Regions from separate parts of the Bacillus sp. JJ1562 genome, predicted to be linked through region 2. Evidence: riboswitches for the same ligand, from Rfam matches in the RefSeq annotation. Region 2 holds a riboswitch; each other region holds the start of a gene.
The links. A riboswitch is a leader RNA that binds a small molecule or an ion and turns the genes downstream of it on or off. The one in region 2 is predicted to bind cyclic di-GMP.
Positions count from the first base shown of each region.

Region 1 (4,466 bases), on a different contig from region 2:
AAATTTCTTCAAATCGTTGTTTTGTAACCGATATTATTGTTGTTAGACAATATTCGACATAATTTTATAGGAGCTTAAAAATGGATATAGAACAGATAATTAGAGAAATAAACAACAACGTAGATGCTCTCGATCTAGTAACGGCAAGAAAATACATTGAAGAAAATATTGAATTATTAAATTCCAAAAGGCATTTCCTAAATAGAAATGCTCGGGACCTATTGAAACTTTTAACTGACATGCATAATTCAGATTGCAAGCCATTACAAAGAAATGAATTAGCAATAATAAATACGATTAATACTTATGCTACAAAGTTCGATTTAAGGGGATTAAAATTACTTATCAAAGAAAACTCTCAACTATTGCTTCGTGAGGATATAATCCCTTACTTTAATAAAGATGCTAAAATTGTACTAGAAGGTATGGGCGCAATTACAAAACGATAAGGATGGGTAAGCAATCTATCTCTTAGGAGTTAGGTCTTTTTCCCTATCGTTCACATATTTGTCACAAAATAACAAAGGAATAATTCTCTCCTTATTGAATCCTCTAAATGGGGGGATGAATGTATTATGGAACGAAAAGAATTAACTGCAACCAAAGTGATTAATTCTAAAGTGTATTTGCAGATATTTGAAGTAGATGGTATATATGATGTATTTGTTTTTCCCGATGCATCTGATTTAACATCTGTTCGGATTAAACAGGAAGGTATAAAAGAAGAAGTAATTGAAGAAGCGATAAAGCAATTTGAGGAAATAAACTGGGTAAGATTAACATGAGGAAGGCCTATTTCTATGGAGATTAGGCTTTTTTATTTGTAAAATATAAAAAGAGCCCTCACGTAAGTGGGGCTTAAACTATTTGTTAACTTATTTTATTCCTTTGTGTAACTTGATAATTGTGTAGTGTTACGTTTAATCTTTTGGTGTCATTTACAGATAAATCAACAAACTCAACACCGTATGAAACTGACTTTCCTTTAATGTGATCTTCCCTTCGGATAATTTTACCTCTTAAATCGAATTCCTCACCTTGGAAAGTAAAGTTTATTTTAATAATAATATTGTATTTAACGGGAAATTCATAAGGTGAATGAAATTTTAGTCCCCCAACACTAATATCATTAATCATTCCGTTAAAAGACCTATTTTTTAATGCCCCTAAAGAATTGTTACCAATATCAATGAGAGTAAATTTGCTATCTATTCCAGGGAGTTCAATTCTATAAGAATGTCTTTTGTTGACTGGCTTGAATTTATTTACTTTTAATAATTGATTTTTTAATGATTTATTATTTTTGTTTAAAGTTTCAATTATATGAGCTTGTTTTACTAATCTTCGTTCATCTCTAATAAATAAAATTAACAAAAATACTAATATTATAGTTTGTGATAAAACTATGTAATTCAAAAATTATCACCTCAATTATACAATTTTAAGGCTTTTTGGTTTTCCCAATATATAGCCTTGAGCATACTTAACACCAATAGCTTTTGCAACTGCTAAATCTACATCAGTTTCAAGCCCTTCTAGAATTAATTTGATGTTATGACTATTAGTGTAATGGAGAATAGTCTTAATAATTGCTTGTTTTTTAGTATCCCTATACAGGTTCTTAGAGAAATACTTATCAAATTTAATAAAATCTGGATTTAGCTCAATTATCGATTTGAGATTAGAGTTTCCTTTTCCGACATCATCAATTGCAAATTGAATACCCTCTGATTTTAATTTGGAAATATTCTCTTTTAAACCTATATAATCGTTAATTGATTCCATTTCACTAATTTCAAATATGACTTGTTGACTTATATAGTTGTTTTCGGTAATAATTTTCTTTATAAAGGGCAGAAAGTTTGTATTTGTAATAGTAGATGGAAATACATTTAAAAACAAATGACCGTCCTTTTTTGAAAATCCTGCCGAATGGAAGGTAAAAGCAGCTTTATGAATAGACCGCGAATCTAATTCATAGAGCTGTTTTTCTGTTTTTGCTAGTTTAAAAGTTTCTTCTGGGTTTGCAGTATGTGAGGTTCTAAGAAGTCCTTCATATCCTAACCTAGTCCATGTTTGAATATCAATGATGGGTTGGAAAAAATGTGTGAATAGTTCATTGTGTATTAAATTTTTAATCATTTTTGGTAATCACCCCTTTCATTCTTACTTTTTTAGAATATAAAAAAAAGATGACTACGCCGAAATAAAACGGGAGTCATCTTTCTCCGCTAAATTCGGTAACCCGACTACCATAGCAAGTGTGCTTTAGGTTCGTGGCTTTGCGTCCTTATCTTTCGATAAGTTTGCCGTTATCGTATAGCTTATTCAAATGTAATGCTTTTTCCATATATAGCATAAGACAAAAGTCGTGCGAATTCAACAAAAATTGACAAAAAAGTTTCGGGAAACGAATAATTTAGTTATTTTATACCTTTTTATGTCGAATTTTGTATTTTTTTATAAGTGTGACAAATTTAACTGCATTTGGTAATTTTTAGATTTATAATCATCACGAGGCTTGCGTAGGAGTTGGAAAGGAGGATTCCGGCTTTTGCGCTAGAGCCACCTATTTTGAAGCAGTAGGTGGCTTTTTTAATAATAAAGAAACAGCCCTCACAAAGGTGAGGGCAAAAAATGTATTAAACACTAAGGTTAAACCCTTTTTTATAATACTAGTTTCATATAATGTATATATCTTATTTCAGGTCAAACAACTATTAATTTGTTGCAGCCCCATCTGAACCTAAGTAACGTCCATTAACAGTTGTATTTTTTGCCATAACTCCATTATTGTAGAAGTAATAGTCTTTGCCATCAATACGGTTCCATCCTGTGTACATAGCTCCTTTAGGAATTGAACCTGATACAGGATTTAAATAGTACCAAGAACTTCCGTCAAAATACCATCCGGTTTGCATCGCTCCTTTAGGGACTGCTCCACCAGAAACTTCAGTTAAATAATACCAATGACTTCCATCCTGTACCCATCCAGCTTGCATTGCTCCGTTTGACGCAAGATAATACCAATGGCTACCATCTACAATCCATCCAGTTTGCATTGCACCACTGGTATTCATGAAATACCAGGTTGTTCCCACTAAAACCCATCCAGTCTTCATAATACCTGATGAGGTGTCGGTGTAATACCATGTTCCATTATCCTTTAACCAACCCTTATGTAAACTTCCATCTAGATACTTATAAGTCCAGCCACTAGATATAAATTTCCAATCGCCTGTTAATGGTGCTGGATTTATTGCAGCACCATTTCTGTGAATTTCAAAATGTAAATGGATTCCTGATGGTCCTACTACGTCTCCTGTGTTACCTTCATATCCAATAACTTGTCCTTGGCTCACGGTAGAACCAACACTTACTGCGGTACTATTCAAATGACCATATACTGTATTATAAGTGGTGGATCCTCCGAAATTATGTGAAATAATAACATAATTTCCAAACCATGGTTTTTTATTATCGGAAGCTCTGTTTCTACCTACCTCGATTACCTTCCCCTTTGCTGCAGCCTTGATAGGGTTATTAAGATAAGCTGCAATATCGATACCGTTGTGCTGCTGTCCCCATCTAGGTCCAAAACCAGAAGTAAGCGTTCCGTTTGAGGGAGTTTTAAATGTCTCTTCATCAAACTGAGCACTAGCTTTATTACTAAAACCACCAAACGTAAAAACTGTTAATACAATAACAAATGAAATAAATAACTTAATTATCCTCATAGTACACCTCCTATTATTATCAAATACTATATTTCTGCAAAAATATGTATAATCCTTCATTTTTTTACAAATAAAACCAAAATAGTGCAAACGTACTATTAAGACACAAAACCTTCACGTTTCTGTCATATTAATAAAAAGGAATGAACTCTTTATTATGGAATTTTACTAAGTAGGGGGGATGTAAAATGATAAAAAATACTGAAATTAAGGAACTAACCGCAATTCAGGAGTTTAAATCAATGGTAAATTTGACAGTAGGAGAGATGGCGAATGGTGAATTTGATGTGTTTGTATTACCAACGCAATGGGGACATCAAGGGGTAAGAGTCACGAAGACAGGTAATAAAGAAGAAATTGTAGATGAAGCATTGAAGGAATTTGAAGAAAAAAATAATGTGAAATTGACATGAAAGAAGTCCTATCTCTTACTCGAGGTAGGGCTTTTTTACAATGTCGAAAAATAAGGTTTATAGTAGATTAGTATCATGTTATAATCTTATTTATCAACATTATCCACATAGGACTTATCCACATATCCACAGTGTCGAAATGCGGTAGATATAGAAAATATTAATTGAAAGGAACTACTTATTTTATGGGCGACAAAATCATTTTAAATTTCGATGAATCTGGTAATATGGGCAGGCAAGGTCGGTATTTTACGATTGCTTGTATACAAATGGATGGGAGCACTAAGCCTTTGAGCAATGTAATGAAAAAGGCTAT
Region 1 is NZ_JBALOQ010000017.1:113,093-117,558, reverse strand. Features, by position in the region: gene V7097_RS11235 (hypothetical protein) at 81-449, shown strand; gene V7097_RS11230 (hypothetical protein) at 576-785, shown strand; gene V7097_RS11225 (PilZ domain-containing protein) at 871-1,416, opposite strand; gene V7097_RS11220 (EAL domain-containing protein) at 1,432-2,142, opposite strand; cyclic di-GMP riboswitch class I at 2,237-2,321, opposite strand; gene V7097_RS11215 (peptidoglycan DD-metalloendopeptidase family protein) at 2,721-3,737, opposite strand; gene V7097_RS11210 (hypothetical protein) at 3,926-4,150, shown strand; gene V7097_RS11205 (DUF3800 domain-containing protein) at 4,336-4,466, shown strand, end outside.
Region 1: it holds a riboswitch for cyclic di-GMP, as region 2 does, so the genes downstream of both, V7097_RS11220 (EAL domain-containing protein) here and V7097_RS03235 (sensor domain-containing diguanylate cyclase) in region 2, are expected to answer to the same signal.

Region 2 (4,466 bases):
AAGATACAGTAGACCAACTGAGACAAGAACGATTGCCAAGAAAGCACGGATGAGTTTCGTCATTTTCGAACCCCCAATCCACGTGTGCTACCACGTTGTGCGATAAAGTAATAGCCGACAGCAAGCAGCATTGTAAAGATAAATAATAAAGTTGACAATGCATTAATATTCAATGAGATTCCGCGGCGTGCGAGGGAATAGATTTCAACAGAAAGTGTTGAGAAACCATTACCAGTCACGAAAAATGTAACGGCGAAATCATCAAATGAATACGTAAGTGCCATGAAAAATCCGGCGAAAATCCCTGGTGTGATATAAGGGACAATGACCTTAGTTAGGACCTGCCACTGGCTTGCTCCAAGGTCCTTTGCCGCGTCGATTAAAGTTGGGCTCATTTCCTTTAATTTTGGCAATACCATTAGAACGACAATTGGAATACTGAAGGCGATATGTGAAAGCAACACAGAATAAAAGCCTAATTTAATTCCAGCCATTGTTAACAAAATTAAGAAAGACGCACCAATGATAACGTCGGGGCTAACAATTAAAACATTATTTAATGATAATAAAGTATTCTGAGTTTGTCTTTGTTTTACAGAGTGAATCCCAATTGCACCTATCACCCCAATAATCGTTGAGAAGAGGGCTGAAAGCAAGGCAATCACAAATGTATTTAACACAATGATGAGTAATCTTGTATCTCCAAATAGCTCCTTATACCAATCCAAGGTAAAACCCTCGAAATTGTTCATCGTGCCACCGCTATTGAAGGAGTAATACACTAAATAGAGAATGGGTGCATATAAAATGAAGAAAATAATAAATAGATATACTTTTGAAGAAATGGCTAGTTTATCTCTCATTTTTTAGCACCTCGTTTCTTGCGGTTTCCAGTCGCCACCATAATTAAAACCATGAAAATAATGAGGAAGACGGCAATGGTTGAACCCATGCCCCAATCCTGTGTGACGAGAAACTGTTGTTCAATCGCAGTACCAAGTGTAATAACTTTGTTTCCTGCAATTAATCGTGTTAGCATGAACAATGATAGAGCAGGAATGAATACAACCTGGCAGCCTGATTTTACTCCTTGAATCGTTAGTGGAAAAATCACACGTCGAAACGTTGTCCATTTAGAGGCACCCAGGTCGCGAGAAGCATCTAATAGACTCGGATTTAACTCATTCAATGAATTGAAGATCGGTAAAATCATAAATGGAATAAAAATATAAACGGACACAAACACAAAACTGAAATCAGTAAATAATAGCTGTCTAGGCCCAATACCTAGCACTTCAAGAATCCCATTGGCAGTCCCATAAGCACCAAAAATCCCGATAAAAGCATATGCTTTTAATAGTAGATTGATCCAAGACGGAGCAATGATGAGAAGCAGCCAAAGATGTTTATGCTTCGTTCTTGTGATTAAATAGGCTGTGGGGTATGCAACCAATAAAGTGACAGCTGTTATTAAAAACGCATACCAAAATGAACTTAATGTCATTTTTAAGTAAATTGGCGTGAAAAACGTTTTATAATTTATTAAAGATAGATTTCCCTCTATATCGAAAAATGAATAATAGAGGACAAGTGTAATCGGTGCAATAACAAACATAAGAATCCATAGTGCATAAGGGATAAAATATAAATTACGGGTGAGCTTATTTTCCATGGCTTTCCCCGTCCACATATGCCTCTAAGCGACGATCATATTCTTCTTCTGTTTCACCAAGACGCATAACATGAATTGCCTCAGGATCGAAGTAAAGTCCGATTTCATCGCCAACCTTAGCTTTTTTGGTAGAGTGTACAAGCCATTCATTTCCGTCCTTATCAAAGCCGCAAATTTCATAGTGAACACCTCTGAAAAGCTGAGAATCTACAACAACCTGAAGCTTTCCTTTTTCAACAGAGGTAATTTGTAGGTCTTCAGGACGAATGACAATTTCAACTCGTTCATTGTCTGAAAAACCTTGGTCGACACAGTCGAATGTTTTTCCAACGAATTCAACTAAAAAGTCTTTGTGCATTTTTCCTGAAACGATATTCGATTCTCCAATAAAATCTGCGACAAAGCGGTTAATTGGTTCATCATAAATATCAATCGGGGTGCCACTTTGTTGAATTTTTCCTTTATCCAATACAAAAATCTCGTCAGACATAGCAAGAGCTTCCTCCTGGTCATGTGTGACAAAGATAAAGGTAATGCCAAGGCGCTTCTGAAGGTCGCGAAGCTCATATTGCATTTCTGTACGAAGCTTTAAATCGAGCGCAGATAATGGCTCGTCCAATAAAATAATCTCTGGCTCATTGACAATCGCGCGCGCAATCGCGACACGTTGTCTCTGACCACCAGACATTTCTTTAATTTCGCGATTTTCATAGCCGGTAAGATTGACGAAGCTTAAAGCTTCTTTCACTTTTTTATCGATATCAGATTGCTTCATCTTCTTTATTCTTAAGCCAAAGGCAACATTTTCATATACATTAAGATGTGGAAATAAGGCATAGTCTTGAAATACCGTATTAACCTGACGCTTGTTAGCAGGTGTGGTGTTTACTTTTTTTCCATTAAAATAAACCTCTCCATCTGAGGGTTCAATAAATCCTGCAATCAAACGTAATATCGTCGTTTTTCCACATCCAGAAGGACCAAGAAGGGTATAAAATTTCCCTCTTTCAATTTCAAAGCTAACATTGTTGAGGACAGGTGGATCATTGTCATATTGTTTCGTTACATTATTAAATTGGATAATAGGTATACTGTTCATAGCAACCCCCTTCTTTCTATTAAATTAATATGATAGGATTTATGTAATCCGGCATTATTATACACGAATCGGCGAAAAATACAATAACATTCATAATAGTCAAGGTGAAAAAGTATGGGTTGTATCATTCCAAAAAGTCACGAAAAAGAAACTAGGACATTGGTAGTAGGAAAAAATTCACATTTTTAGAAAAATATTAGGTCAATTTCATTGACCTAACGTGAAAATAGAAATATAATTATAGTACAATTTAAAATACTCTTTCTTTAGTGAGATAATTGAATAAAGTAAAGGCAAATTCATTGAAAGATGAAGACGCAAAACTATAGGGGCTAAGTCCAATAGTGTTCAATAGGCAGGAATTCACCTAACTTGTTGATCATTCACTTTTTGGACATGCCAGCCAGTTGCCGAGTATTACTCGTATCGTAAGAACGAAGATTAATCGGTATTTGATTAGTCTTTTTTTATACCATTATATTATTCTGTTGCTACTATTTTACTAGATTTTTGGATATAAAAATTTTGGAAGTGATTACACATGGAGAAAACCATCCAGAATCTGAACGTACTTAAAAAATTAAGTGGACTAATCAAAAAGGTTGGTTCAGAAAAGCAATTGATTTCTGACGAGACTCGTAGCTTTTTTGACGAGAACTGTCAGGAACAAGAAGAGCTCGAGATTACCAATACCCTTTTAACCCAACTCCAACAAATGAACGAACAAATGGAAAATATGCATTGGATGAACAAACATTACCGTATCCTTCATGAATTTGCCCAAATTTGCAGCAAAACTTTAAATGAAAGCGTTCTTCTTCAAAAGTCCTATGAAATGGTTTCACGTGTTATGCCGGCGGATGCATTTTATATTGCCTTGCATAATCCGGGGGATGCGCATATCCAATTTATTTTTATTATGGATAATGGGGAACAGGCTCCTCCAAGTATTGTAGACTTTGGTGAAAATTATACATCAAAGGTTATTAAAACACGAGAAATCGTTCACCTCAAGCATCAAAACCAAAATATCGAATTTGATACAAAAATGGGGGAAGGGGACGAAGATACAAGGTCCTGTCTTTTCGTACCGGTTGTGATGGATGACCAGGTAAAGGGTGTCATCTCGACTCAAAGCTTTAGAAACTTCGCCTATCGGAAGGAGCACGAGGATCTGTTGCAAATGATCGGTGCACAGGTTATTAACTCGATTGAAACAGCCCGATTATATGCGAAAATCTACACGATGTCTCGTACCGACGAATTAACGGTTTTAAAAAACCACCGTGCTTTCCATGAGGATTTAGCGCAATTAATACGAAACGAAAATGACGAAATTATAGTCATGATGATTGACTCGGATGATTTAAAACAAGTCAATGACCGCTTCGGTCATGATGTGGGAGATTTATATTTAAAGATACTAGCAGACGGAATAAAAACGCTATGTAATGATAAGATTGAAGGCTATCGTTATGCAGGGGATGAGTTCATGATTCTCATCAAAACTCACATCGATAGGGGTGTGATGGAAATATACGATACGCTAAAAGAGTACTATCGTGAACACCCACTTATCATTGACGATAAAAAAATCACCGTTTCGATCAGTACTGGTGTTGGCGTGTTTCCGTATAATGGAACAAGTGTAGATTCCTTGAAAAAGGCAGCAGACCAAGCGCTTTATGCTGCAAA
Region 2 is NZ_JBALOQ010000004.1:108,974-113,439, reverse strand. Features, by position in the region: gene V7097_RS03255 (ABC transporter substrate-binding protein) at 1-63, opposite strand, end outside; gene V7097_RS03250 (ABC transporter permease) at 60-863, opposite strand; gene V7097_RS03245 (ABC transporter permease) at 860-1,672, opposite strand; gene V7097_RS03240 (ABC transporter ATP-binding protein) at 1,662-2,771, opposite strand; cyclic di-GMP riboswitch class I at 3,054-3,115, shown strand; gene V7097_RS03235 (sensor domain-containing diguanylate cyclase) at 3,313-4,466, shown strand, end outside.

Region 3 (4,466 bases), on a different contig from region 2:
GAGGTGGCAAAACGGTTAATTACAACCTATAAAATGAACCTTATTGTACCGATGACTATTCGGAAACTAGAATACTTTCATTACATATATAATGGTTTCAAAAGTATGGATGAGCAAACGTATCATTTTTGTTTGACGGCTAGTAAAGAAACCATTTACGAAAGGCTGAGGAAACGTGGTGAGGAAGAAGGAAATTGGTGTTTTCAACAAACTGAAAAATGCTTGAAAGCCTATATAGAAAACGACTTTGCAGAGTACATAGACACCGAAAAAGTTAGCGTCAATGTTATTATCAACAATATAAAAGAAAAGCTAAACAAGATTAATTAATATTTCCCAAGTGTGCCCTGTCTCCTCGAAGATAGGGCTTTTTTATTATTTGAGGCAATCTTAACTCTTTGGGATTCTAACCGATATCAATATTAGCAGACAATATTCGACATATTTTAAAGGAGCTTATATATGGATATCGAACAGATAATTAAAGAAATTAACAACAGCGTGGATGAACTTGATCTAGTCACGGCAAGAAAATACATTGAAGAAAATATCGATTTTCTAAATTCTAAAAGGAATTTCCTAAATAGAAATGCTCGAGATCTATTGAAAGTCCTAATTGACATGCATAATTCAAATTACAAGCCGTTACAAAGAAATGAATTAGCTATAATAAATACAATTAATACTTACTCTACAAGGTTTGATTTAAGAGGAATAAAATTATTAATAAAAGAAAACTCTCAGCTATTGCTTCGTGAGGCTATAATTCCTTATTTTAATAAGGATGCAAAAATTGTGCTAGAAGGTATGGGAGCAATTACAAAACAATAAGGATTGGGTAAGCAATCTATTTCTTCAGAGGTAGGACTTTTATTATTATTATTATTATAGCCCTCACAGTTGTGTGGGCTATTTTATTCAACTTTTATCTTTGAAACACTTACTTCGTAAAACTCCTCAAACTTATAAATTAACTTTTCATTCAGGGTCCTTTAGGCAATCTCAAATCTAATTAAAGAATTTTCACTAAATCCAATAGCTTGAGCAACTTGTGACTGGTTAGTTTTTTTTGGAATCTTAACATTCTAAGATTGTGACCTATTGTTGACTTCATTATAATACACCTGTATTGAAGGTCATTTGCTGAATCAGCTTTTGGCAGGCCGCCAAAGGACCCAACTCGTTATACAGGTATAATTATCTATTTTAGGGATGATTTTGCAGTATTTTGTTGAAAATTGTTGAAAAACTCCAACTTTCGTTTTATAGTTAAATTGGTTTATTTAAACTATTGACAAAAATTGAAAAAGGCAAACTTATCGAAAGGTAAGGACGCAAAGCTGCGGGTCTAAGGTTCTGATAACTATGATAGCCGAGTTGCCAAAAAGTTTGTGAATAAATATATCGGTTATAGAAATAACCATTTATCCAAATTTATCCACCATCTTTTTGGTGGATTTTTTTATTTTAAAAACAAAGGAGCTTCTATAAATGGCTATAAAATGAATCTTGATTAATACGAAAGAAGGTTGAAATAAGATGAAGACTATCAGTAAAGAACAAGTTTGTTTTAAGTGTAAAGAACTAAAATCCGTTAATGACTTTTATGATAAAGGAAATCGCTTTATGAATTGTTCAGAATGTCGCAGTGCTAGATTCAATAGAAAAAAGTCGTTTGAAGTATTATTAAATAAAGAGAAGCAAACAAGACAATATGTTTAAGAATAATCTGAAATTCATATCCACCGTCTGTAAATATAAATTAGTAAGGTAGTTAGCTTAACAGATATTGGCTGTTCTAGCTATGATTTTCATATAATAAGGAGATGTTTATCTTGACCGTGTTATTTGGAACTGTTGAATATTTCGAAAAAGAAATAGTGAACCAAATGTCTACTGAAAAATTGCAAAATTTGTCTTTAAGTAAAAGTATAGAATTTGCCTATTCATCGGTAAAAAGTGAAATTACGAATGTTTTTATATGTAGTGATATATTTCGGAAAGATTTATTGTTGAATATTGAAAAAGCATATGAACAGGTTAGAGGTTCTATGGTGGGTGTTGATTAAAGGTTTTAGTTGAGCTTTTTGAAGGTGAGTTACCGCACCGAGATGACTTTCTACCTGCGCGGATTTGACGGTCACCCCGGAGATCAGTACGTTTACGACGGGTGGTCCGACGCGCTGACAATATTGTGAAAAAATTTATTTAAGCGGGTGCATTACTTTAAGAAGGATTACTACTTTAGAGGGAAAATCCACACTCACTAGAGATGGGTTTTAGAAATGAACTAGTCATAATGTTTAGTATCACATTATCGAGTGTCGTAAGTAAAATGTAGTAATAGAGTATCCCTATTCTATAAATTAATTTGCAGAATTGTAAAAAAACGTAAGGAAAAAGGTTGAATTTTGTTAACACAATTGTTATCAAGCTATGAACATATCTATATACTAGCTTAACATCCCTTTTCTAGAATATGTTTGAATACATATTTTAGATAGGAGATGGAGAATATGAGCAAAAAATTATTAATCGGTACAGGGATGGCCTTTTCGTTGTTATTAAGCCCATTTGGTCAGGCGTTTGCAGAAGGACCGACAGTAGGCGAAAGAAAACAAGTGGAAAATGTAGCACACCGTGGTGCATCAGGTCATGCTCCTGAAAACACAGTTTCTGGTTATGATTTAGCAGTTGATATGAAAGCCGATTATATTGAAATTGATGTTCAAAGAAGTAAAGATGGTGAATTAGTATTGATTCATGATACAACAGTGGATCGTACAACAAATGGAACAGGAAAAGTAGGAGATTTAACATTTGAACAGTTTAGAAGCCTTAGAAGTCTTGATGCAGGTAGCTGGAAAGGGGAACAATTTGCAGGAGAACAAATCCCAACATTTGAAGAGATTCTTGATCGTTACCGTGGGAAAATTGGAATTTTCATAGAATTAAAGGCTCCGGAGCTATACCCTGGTATTGAAGAACAAGTAGCAGAAGCATTAAAAGAACGAAATCTCGATAAACCGCAAAATGAAAAAATCCTTATTCAATCTTTTAACTTTGAATCCATGAAAAAAATGAACAAGCTTCTTCCTAATGTCCCGATTGGTGTAATAACTTCTAACCGTGCAGATACAACAATGAAAGCTTTACAAGAATTTTCAACATATGCGGATTGGTTTAACCCCCATTATGGAATGGTGACAGATGAATTAGTGAATCAAGTTCACTCTCTTGGTATGCAAATTGGATCTTGGACAGTACGTAGTCAAGAAGTAGCTGACTTTCTATTCGAAATGAAGGTTGACGCAATCGTTACTGATTATCCGGACTATGTAGATCCTGGAAAATAAAATTACTGTAATATAGTTTGACAAAAGGAGTAGTTGCTACTCCTTTTTTTGTATGGATCTTTTCTCCAAGGAATTAGTTTAACGTTTTAAATAATTTTTAATTAATTTTTGGCCGAAAAAAAGGTTATTATCTTTCTTTATAAACAATAATGCAGGTTAATTAAGAACTTGATATCTCATATTATTATAAGGTATGGGAAAATAAACAGATTAAATGGAAAATAGATGTTTTTAACCAAATTCATTGTGGGCTAAAAGTCATATGTGCTTTCGAGTGGTTGTACCGGGGCATCAGCTAACAACTGTGGAATAAGGTTTAGCGATTTTTTGAACTCTTCCTAACTTAATTATAGCAAATTAAATAAGGTCAAAATAGACTGTTTATTCTCATTTACTACTGTTAGAATGCAATAGAACTTTAATGAGATTTCTTGGAGGGATATAAAATGAGTTCCTTTGTTCTTGGTTTGCAGGAAATAGAAAAAACACAGGTTTTGCTCGTTGGTGGAAAAGGGTTGAAATTAGGGGAACTATCGAAGATTCATGGAATACAAGTGCCAGAAGGATTTTGTGTTACAACAGTGGGATATCAAAAAGCAATCGAACAAAACGAAACGTATCATGCTTTGTTGGATCAACTAACATTGCTAAAAGTTGATGATCGAGATCAAATTAGTGAAATCAGCAGGAAGATTCGACAAATCATTATGGAAGTAGAAATTCCTTCCGATGTTTTGAAAGCAGTTACTCACTATCTCTCCCAACTTGGTGATGAACAAGCTTATGCGGTGCGTTCTAGTGCGACTGCTGAAGATTTACCACATGCCTCTTTTGCTGGTCAACAAGACACCTACTTAAATATCATCGGCAAAGAGGCAATTTTGCAGCATATTAGCAAATGTTGGGCTTCCCTATTTACGGATCGTGCGGTAATCTACCGGATGCAAAACAGATTTGACCACAGCCAAGTTTATTTATCGGTTATCGTTCAAAGGATGATTTTCCCACAAGCTTCAGGGATTTTATTTACCGCTGATCCAATTACTTCTAACCGAAAGCTGCTATCAATCGATGCAAGTTATGGACTTGGAGAAGCGCTGGTCTCTGGCT
Region 3 is NZ_JBALOQ010000024.1:63,526-67,991, reverse strand. Features, by position in the region: gene V7097_RS16085 (AAA family ATPase) at 1-330, shown strand, start outside; gene V7097_RS16080 (hypothetical protein) at 463-831, shown strand; cyclic di-GMP riboswitch class I at 1,300-1,385, shown strand; gene V7097_RS16075 (hypothetical protein) at 1,836-2,069, shown strand; gene V7097_RS16070 (glycerophosphodiester phosphodiesterase) at 2,517-3,356, shown strand; gene ppsA (phosphoenolpyruvate synthase) at 3,803-4,466, shown strand, end outside.
Region 3: it holds a riboswitch for cyclic di-GMP, as region 2 does, so the genes downstream of both, V7097_RS16075 (hypothetical protein) here and V7097_RS03235 (sensor domain-containing diguanylate cyclase) in region 2, are expected to answer to the same signal.

Region 4 (4,466 bases), on a different contig from region 2:
ACTCAGCAAATCCCCATTGAACGATTTGAAGAAAGATTGAAACAACCATTTCTCGGGCTTGAAACCTTCGGTGATATAACCAACCTAGCACTCTTCCATATATCCTATCATTTAGGCCAGATCCATGCGATGAAGCTTGTTATTAAAAATAATTAAACTACCAAACCTGAGGACAATTCCCTAGGCTTTTGCTTTTTGTGATTGTATCGATTTTTATGGAAATCTATCGATTGGCGTCGCAAAGATATGACTATCCATATACCTATTTTCAGAGAGGAAAAGATAGTATGGGTCACATAAATGCTCGCAAACTATAAAGAGTATAAAAAGCACTTGACAATTCAAGGGAAAATAAAAATACCGGTGTTTTTTTAGTTCAATAGTATGATATGATAAGAGTATGTCATCAAAAGGCCTTTCATTCTTAGTACTATTAAGAATGAAAAGGGGATTTTTGATTTGAAGAAAAGAACATGGACGTATGAGGAAATAGAGTTTTTGAAAGATAATGTAGGTCGTATGAAGATCTCTACGATTGCAGGTCACCTCGATAGAACAGAAACGGCGGTTGAGTTAAAAATTAAGAGATTAGGGCTTTCAAACACGAAATCTTTCACTGGCCAGTTAACGATGCATGAATTGGCAACTCTATTAAAAATTGATCCAAAGTCTGTAAAGCTATGGATTGACAACCATGGACTAAAGTACACAAAAAAAGCAACACGAAACACACGAAAGTTTTACTTTATTAAACCCGAAGATTTTTGGGGTTGGGCAAAAAACAACAAAGACCGAATTGATTTCTCGAAGATTGAAAAAAATGCAATCGTTCCTGAACCTAGCTGGGTTGAAGGGGAACGTTCAAAGCAAAAGAGGGTCAATTACCGCTCATGGACAACTGTTGAAATTCATTCCATGATCGAGCTTGTGGCAACGGGTACACCATTTTCTGATATTGGAAAAAGGCTAAACCGTAGTCCAATTAGCATTCAACGTAAATATCAGCGCATGAGTAAAGCTATTAGATAGACAGCATAGATAGACGACCAAACTATACAAAAGGCAAAATTGTTGAAAAACGATGACGCAAAGCCACGGGCCTAAGGAGAATTCTCTATGGCGGCCGGGTTGCTATAGAATGGAAGGGTACCTTTATATGATGACGAAAAAACGGGAGAGTCTAGTAGAAAAACTAGCTTCTCCCGTTTTCTTTTTCAAGATTAATTATCTAGTGATTTTCTATCTATTTCTCTAATGCCGTTCATAATTTGTACTGTAAAACCGACACAAATGAGAATAATACTAATAAGAATAAAATATGCTGCAAACATGAACCTTCACCTCATTAGAGTATTTTTCTATTTCTACCTTCAGTATAGTGGGAACTTATATTGCAGGATGTGATTTGTATCACATAAATGCTTTTTTTTTGATGGTTTTCCTCGGCAAAATTGGAATCAATTCACGTTGTAGTTCTTTTTTAATTGTGATATATTTTTTTAGATACAATTCGTGATAACGGAAGGGAAATTTGCATGAGTTATATAGATGAAGTACAAAAACGAAGAACCTTTGCCATCATCTCACACCCGGACGCCGGGAAAACCACGATGACAGAAAAACTATTGTTTTTTGGAAATGTAATTCGAGAAACGGGTACGGTAAAAGGAAAAAAATCAGGGAAATTCGCCGCATCGGACTGGATGGAAATCGAAAAGCAACGTGGAATCTCCGTAACATCAAGTGTTATGAGTTTTCCATATGAAAACTTCTATGTCAATATTCTGGATACACCAGGGCACGAGGACTTTAGTGAGGACACCTATCGTACGCTAACTGCCGTGGATAGTGTTGTGATGATCATCGATTCCACAAAGGGTGTTGAGCCACAAACGATTAAGCTTTTCAAAGTTTGTCGCATGAGAGGAATTCCGATTTTTACATTCATTAATAAGCTTGACCGTGAAGGTAAGGATCCACTTGAACTTTTAGCTGAAATTGAAGAGGTTCTAGGCATTGAATCCTATCCAATGAACTGGCCAGTGGGTATGGGAAAACGATTTTTAGGGATTGTCGATCGTTTTAACAATCGGTTTGTTCATTTTACTGGTAATGAAGATGAAAAACTCATTCCATTACAGGAGCTTGAGGACGGCAAGCATCCAGCTATTACTGAAAGTCCGGTTTATGACAGTTCACAAGACGAGTTGCTTTTACTAGACGAAGCTGGAAACAATTTTGATGTGGAGCGTGTCGCCAAGGGTGAACTTACTCCTGTATTTTTTGGAAGTGCGCTCGCAAACTTTGGGGTGGAAACATTTTTTAATACGTTTTTACGATTTGCTTCAGAACCGAAGCCACGTAAAACAAATCTTGGTTTAGTCCCACCAGAGGACGAAACGTTCTCAGGGTATATTTTTAAAATCCAAGCCAACATGAATACGAAGCATCGTGACCGGATTGCATTCCTACGTGTCTGCTCTGGAAAGTTTGAACGCGGAATGAGCGTTAACATCACTCGTACAGGTAAATCGATCAAATTGAATCAGACTCAACAGTTTATGGCGGCAAGCCGTGAGACAGTTGATGAGGCATATCCTGGTGATATAATCGGAATCTATGACCCGAACGTGTACCAAATCGGCGATACATTAACGGCTGGTAAAGAAGATATGCATTATCAAGAGTTACCTGTGTTCCCGCCGGAAATGTATCGTAAGGTTCGCGTAAAGAACGTGATGAAGGCGAAGCAATTTAGAAAAGGAATTGAGCAGCTCGTTCAAGAAGGGGCGATTCAATTATTCAGACAAGAGTCAAATGAAGATTTCATTTTGGGTGCAGTTGGTCAACTTCAATATGATGTGTTTGAATATCGTTTAGAGGCAGAATACAATGTTTCAGTTGAATTCACCTCGATTGGAACACGCATCCCAAGATGGATTGCTAATAAGAATGTGGACACACGTCTATTCGATTCAAGAAGTTTACTTGTTCGCGACCGTAACGAGCGCTATGTTGTTTTGTTTGAAAATGATTTTACGTATCGCTATTTCCAGGATAAAAACAAAGACGTCGAACTAATTGACTTATTTGAAAGCAATGACTATAAAGGTGTTTAAAACAAGACGCTCAGAAACTATTCTGGGCGTTTACGATTATTGAAAGGATTAACTATGAACAGAAATTCGTTTCGAAAAATCTTCAATCAAGATGAACCGAATATGAAGGTTATTACAGTGCTGCTACTTGTTTTTAGCATTGTTTCTATTCTCTTGGCGATTGGAATTGGACCTGTTTCTGTTGATCCACGAACAGTTATCAAGATTCTTCTCGCAAAACTTCCATTTCTTACTATTGAAAATAACTGGACACAGGTTGAGTATAATATCGTCTGGGGCTTGCGTCTGCCTAGGGTATTATTAGGGATGATCGTTGGTGCTTCGTTGGCGATTACAGGGGTTGTTATGCAGGCATTGGTTCGTAACCATCTGGCTGATCCTTTCATTCTTGGGGTCTCATCAGGCGCGTCCGCAACGGCGACTTTAGGTATGCTGTTTGGCGCATTTTCAATTTTCGGTACTTATTCACTGTCGATCAGCGCATTCATCGGAGCTGCTGTGACGATCATATTAGTTTACATCCTCTCAAGAGTGAACGGTAGAATAAATGTCACTCATCTTTTACTATCAGGTGTCGCAATCGCCCTCATGATGGATGCTTTGACAAGATTTATTACGCTGAGTGCACCAAATGCATTAGGATTACATAATGCTACCTTTTGGATGTCAGGTAGTTTAGCGGGTGCGAAGTGGGGCTATTTAACCCTTCCATTTATTGTGGCCGTTTTTTGTATGGTCATTTTAATGAGTCAATATCGTGCCCTTAATGCCTTGCTTTTTGGAGATGAAACAGCGGGAACATTGGGCTTTAATGTGTCAAGATTGCATAGAATGCTAATCCTCGTTGCTTCCCTTTTAGCAGGTGTCACAATAGCTGTTAGTGGCTCGATCGGTTTCATTGGGTTGATGGTTCCGCATATCACAAGACTACTCGTTGGATCGGACCATAAGCGTGTTCTTCCTATAAGTGCGCTGCTAGGTGGAATTTTAGTGATTTGGACAGATGTTGCAGCACGAAAAGTAATCGCCCCTGAGGAATTACCAATCGGGATTTTAACAGCATTAGTCGGAGGACCATTTTTTATTTGGTTGTTAAAAACAAAGAAGCAATGAGGTGAAAAATTGAAACTACAGGTAGAGAATATAAACTTTTCACTGAATGAAAAACTGATTATTGAAGATATGAATCTACATGTCTCTGAAGGTGAGTTTGTAGGAATCATTGGGCCTAATGGAAGTGGAAAATCAACCTTAATAAAAAATATTTATCGTGCTCTCAAACCCGATTCGGGTGTTGCTTTTTTAGAAGGAGAAAATATTTTTAAATTGAACCCAAAAAAGGCAGCG
Region 4 is NZ_JBALOQ010000017.1:38,573-43,038, reverse strand. Features, by position in the region: gene V7097_RS10750 (DinB family protein) at 1-156, shown strand, start outside; gene V7097_RS10745 (DNA-binding protein) at 460-1,029, shown strand; cyclic di-GMP riboswitch class I at 1,052-1,136, shown strand; gene V7097_RS10740 (peptide chain release factor 3) at 1,536-3,119, shown strand; gene V7097_RS10735 (FecCD family ABC transporter permease) at 3,174-4,232, shown strand; gene V7097_RS10730 (ABC transporter ATP-binding protein) at 4,242-4,466, shown strand, end outside.
Region 4: it holds a riboswitch for cyclic di-GMP, as region 2 does, so the genes downstream of both, V7097_RS10740 (peptide chain release factor 3) here and V7097_RS03235 (sensor domain-containing diguanylate cyclase) in region 2, are expected to answer to the same signal.